2 regions of the Paenibacillus sp. FSL P4-0113 genome follow, and region 1 is predicted to be linked to the other one. Evidence: riboswitches for the same ligand, from Rfam matches in the RefSeq annotation. Region 1 holds a riboswitch; the other holds the start of a gene.

Region 1 (2,206 bases):
AGCTGCATGCAAAGCCTGCATCACCCGATTCAAGTGCAGCAGAAGCCTCTTCCAGTACCTTTCGCGTGGGATTGATCGTCCGAATGTAATCAAATCCTGTGCTTTGACCCAGACGGGGATGGCGGAACGCCGTAGATTGGTAAATCGGGTAATTAACAGCCCCGGTTACTGGCTCTTCTACTGAACCGATTTGTGCCAATCTACTTTCGATTTTCCACTTTTTCTCACTCATATGAATCCTCCTGTTAACTTCCATAGTGGGTGCTATAACCAATCCTGCAAAAATGGATGTCAAAGACTATACTGCTGCGCTACTGCAAGGTGATACTCTACAAAGGTAAACTACATGCTCCTTTTTTAAATCTGGGGCCCGATATCATAAGGTGTTTCTTGGTATACATAATAGTTCAGCCAATTCGAGAATAATAAATTGGCGTGCGCCCGCCAAATTGAGGGGGGGGTGCGCTCAGGATCATCATTAGGAAAATAATTTTTGGGGACTTCAATATCCATTCCTTTGGCTACATCGCGGTCGTATTCCCATTTCAGTGAAAGCGGGTCATATTCAGAATGCCCAGTTACAAAAATTTGTTTACCGTCAAGCGTGGCTACGAGGTACACTCCAGCTTCTTCGGATTCGGATAAAACTTCTAATTCGGCGATATGATCAATATCTTCCCGACGAACCTCCGTATGCCTGGAATGAGGAGCATAAAACAGTTCATCAAAGCCGCGTAACAATTTTACTTTAGGTTTAATCACGGTGTGTGGAAATACACCGAAGCATTTGTAGTCGAGCCCATATTTAGGGACATCGAAATGATGGTATAAGCCTGCCTGTGAGGCCCAACAGATATGCATGGTCGAAGTTACATTCGTTTTCGTCCATTCAAAGATTTGCCGGATTTCCTCCCAGTAGTTCACATCCTCAAACTCAAGCTGTTCAACCGGGGCTCCTGTAATGACCATGCCGTCAAAACGACTGTTCTTGATCTCGTCAAACGTTTTATAGAACATGTTCAAATATTCTTGCGATGTATTTTTGGATACATGAGACTTCATATGCACCAGCGTGACATCCACTTGCAACGGCGTATTGCCGACCAGGCGCAACAGTTGGGTTTCCGTCGTTTCCTTTGTAGGCATTAAATTCAAAATGGCGATACGCAACGGACGAATATCCTGATGATAAGCCAAGCTTTCATCCATTACGAAAATATTTTCGCCCTCCAGCACTTCCTTAGCAGGTAATGTGTCTGGGATTTTAATCGGCATGTAAACTCACTCCTTGTTCGGTAAGTTTTGCGAAAATCGTCTTGTTGAGATGCCGGGCATATAATAAAAAGACCTTTCTCTGGTTAGAGAAAGGTCATATTTGTATCCATATGCGCCTCTCTCATCTGTCAGGGCAACGCGCTTTGTACAAAGCGCGCGTCCTGCAAGAATTAGCACCGTGCGATTAAAATCGCCGGTTGCCGGGTATCATCGGGCTAGTCCCTCCACCTGCTCTTGATAAGATTTCGCTATATTCATTTTGGGTTCACAAAGTTCTTGTTGTTCACTTTAATGCATCGGCTGGGCTTCGTCAAGATGGGACTTGCAAATTTGTAACCTGCATTCACATTTTGTCTACCTTTTCCATAGGTTAAATCATATCCCTCCTATCGCTGAAGCTCTTGCCACTACTGTTGATTTTGCCCATGATTTTGCGCTTGAAAGGCCGTAGGCCGAGCGTTATACTATACAAGTGCTATTAGGCAAAAATATGGAGCAGTAGTGCAGACTTGAGTGTTTCCTGCGATACTGTGGCAATCTAAAAAAAGAACATTTGAGAGGTGAATCCGGAATGGAAGGCGACCCGAGTCCGAATAGGCGGCGATCCCTGAACAACAGCATAGGAATGACTTCAGCTTGCCGAAAGACGGGACGCCAGGCTCTGCATGCTCCAAAAGCCTCCGGCTTTTGATGAGAGTGCACGCTTACCCGCACCGGCTAACTGGCTAACTGAGTCCATTCCTTATGCTTAAGGTAAACGTATTTCCGTTACGGCGGAGCATAAGGAGTGACGTATATGAAAATCCGTTTGGTCAACAACGGGGTTTTTACCCCTGTCGAAGAAATTGAAATGGCGCTTACTGCACCGGCAGAAGGTTTTTATTGGATTGATGCCGATGTCGATGATTTGGCAGTGCTCCAGCCTTTATTT
Region 2 (2,206 bases), 2.8 Mb from region 1:
GCATCATCTGAACTATAAGCTGCCGATTGTAGTGGATGCGCGTATGAAGCCGGGGTATCCGGATGAGGTGTTACCGCGTGAGGATATTGTTAAGCTTGTAGATCAACGATGGACAAGTTATTTCGCTTGACGCCCTAATTAAACCTACAGCCGGATTTTATATTTATAAGGAGGCGTAAGCATGATACGCAAGCTACTGGGTGAGCCGCCGCGTGTGAACAAGGGCATCCTGCTAGATGCCATGAATAGCATGTCAGATATGTTGAACCTGCTGGAACGGCAAATTCAGGCTGGTGGAGATCCGACCCACGATTTTCGGAAGGCGGATATTTTGACACGCGGTCTAATGTCATCTCTGGATGAACTGGAGCAGAGCCATCATGCTGCCGCCTTTTTCCGTATGAAAGTGAAAGCCGGATATGCTGAAGATATGAGTGAGGATGAAAAATCCGACTATGCATTGTATGTTTTCTTTTATAAAGATGGGTTTGTGAGGGTATTTTCCATTCTGGATAAGCTGGGCAACTGGCTGAATGATCTGTATGATTTAAAAACAGGACAGTATAAGGCGCATTATTCGTATTTTACCGTGTTGCGGCAGCTCAAGTATCTCAAAATGCATCCTGTATTGACCGATAATTTATATGATATCAAGGATACATACAACGATGCGATCAATCGGCTGCGTAAGCGGCGAAATACGGAGATACACTATATGAATACAGAAATGCAGGATGATCTCTGGCAACGACACCGAGCTTTGTATGGAAAAATCCAACTGGAGGACCTTGATCACCATTTGGAAGATTTGCAGCAGGGCTTGGAAATGGTGTGTCGGTCGTTGTCAATCGCCTTTACTTATACTGCGAAACAATGGAAGAACCGGGCAGTACGCCCAAAAATATGATAGAAAATATCCTTTGACAAAGCAATGTAAACTATCTATACTGAAACCTAGTTTCAGAAAAATGCTTGAATTATGTTTTTTTATATAAACTTAACGGACAGCTAAAGCTGGAGTTTAACATATTTTTCTTATCCAGAGAGGTGGAGGGACTGGCCCGATGAAGCCCGGCAACCCGTTTTTTCCCGGTGTAATACACTGGGAGGGAACATGATGGTGCTAATTCCTACAAAACCGCTAGAGTTATAGCGATTTTGGCAGATGAGAAAAGGATCGCAAGGTGGGGCCCTTTTCATTCTGTGAAAGGGGCTCTTTTTTGTATAAATAAATAGCGATTTTATACAATCCTGAGAGATGACAACTGGTAAAAAGGGTAAGGAAGAAGTGAAGGGGGTCGCAGCACGTTGATAGAGCTTAAGCAGTTAACCAAGCATTATGGCAAAGGCAACCGACGCGTAAATGCGCTGTCTGGGTTGAATCTTTCTATAAAGCGTGGAGAAATATTCGGAGTGATTGGTCACTCCGGGGCAGGGAAAAGTACATTGATCCGCTGTATTAATTTATTGGAACGCCCTACTTCAGGTGAAGTATGGGTAGACGGGGTAAACCTCACTACTGTGAGTCAATCCCAGTTACAAATGCAGCGCCGAAAAATCGGAATGATTTTTCAGCATTTTAATTTGTTGTCTTCGGCGACGGTATATGACAATATTGCATTTCCGTTGCGGCTGGTAAACACGCCCAAGCAGAAGTTGGACCAGAAGGTCCGTGAACTGCTGGAACTGGTGGGTCTCGAAGAGCACAGTGGAAAATATCCGTCACAGCTCTCAGGTGGACAGAAACAGCGGGTAGGAATTGCGCGGGCGTTGGCTAGTGATCCTCATGTATTGCTGTGTGACGAAGCGACTTCTGCGCTTGATCCGCAGACGACGGGGTCTATCCTGAAATTGCTGCTGGATATTAATCAGCGATTTAATTTAACCATCGTGCTGATTACACATGAAATGCATGTCATTCAAAGCATCTGTGATAAAGTTGGCGTCATTCATCAGGGTGACATCGTGGAGCAAGGTCCGGTGGCGGAAGTATTTTTGAAGCCACAGCACCAGGTAACCAAGGACTTTATCCAGCGGGAGTCAGAACATCCCGAGGAGTTGCAAGCAGCGATTGCGGCAGCAGGTGGCGGCGAGTCGGCACAGGTGGTGCGTATCTCCTTTTTGGGCAGCAAAACATATGATGCGATTCTGTCGCGTACGGCTCGAAGCACTGGGGTTGATTTTGCGATCTTGCAGGGAACCATAT

Evidence for each region. A riboswitch is a leader RNA that binds a small molecule or an ion and turns the genes downstream of it on or off. The one in region 1 is predicted to bind S-adenosylmethionine.
Region 2: it holds a riboswitch for S-adenosylmethionine, as region 1 does, so the genes downstream of both, MKX46_RS10310 (methionine ABC transporter ATP-binding protein) here and metA (homoserine O-acetyltransferase MetA) in region 1, are expected to answer to the same signal.

The regions. Positions count from the first base shown of each region.
Region 1 is NZ_JBBPAZ010000001.1:5,277,462-5,279,667, reverse strand. It holds gene MKX46_RS23125 (PLP-dependent transferase) at 1-232, opposite strand, end outside; gene metA (homoserine O-acetyltransferase MetA) at 358-1,275, opposite strand; SAM riboswitch class I at 1,394-1,519, opposite strand; gene corA (magnesium/cobalt transporter CorA) at 2,072-2,206, shown strand, end outside.
Region 2 is NZ_JBBPAZ010000001.1:2,447,140-2,449,345, reverse strand. It holds gene MKX46_RS10320 (UbiD family decarboxylase) at 1-130, shown strand, start outside; gene MKX46_RS10315 (Cthe_2314 family HEPN domain-containing protein) at 182-907, shown strand; SAM riboswitch class I at 1,033-1,172, shown strand; gene MKX46_RS10310 (methionine ABC transporter ATP-binding protein) at 1,309-2,206, shown strand, end outside.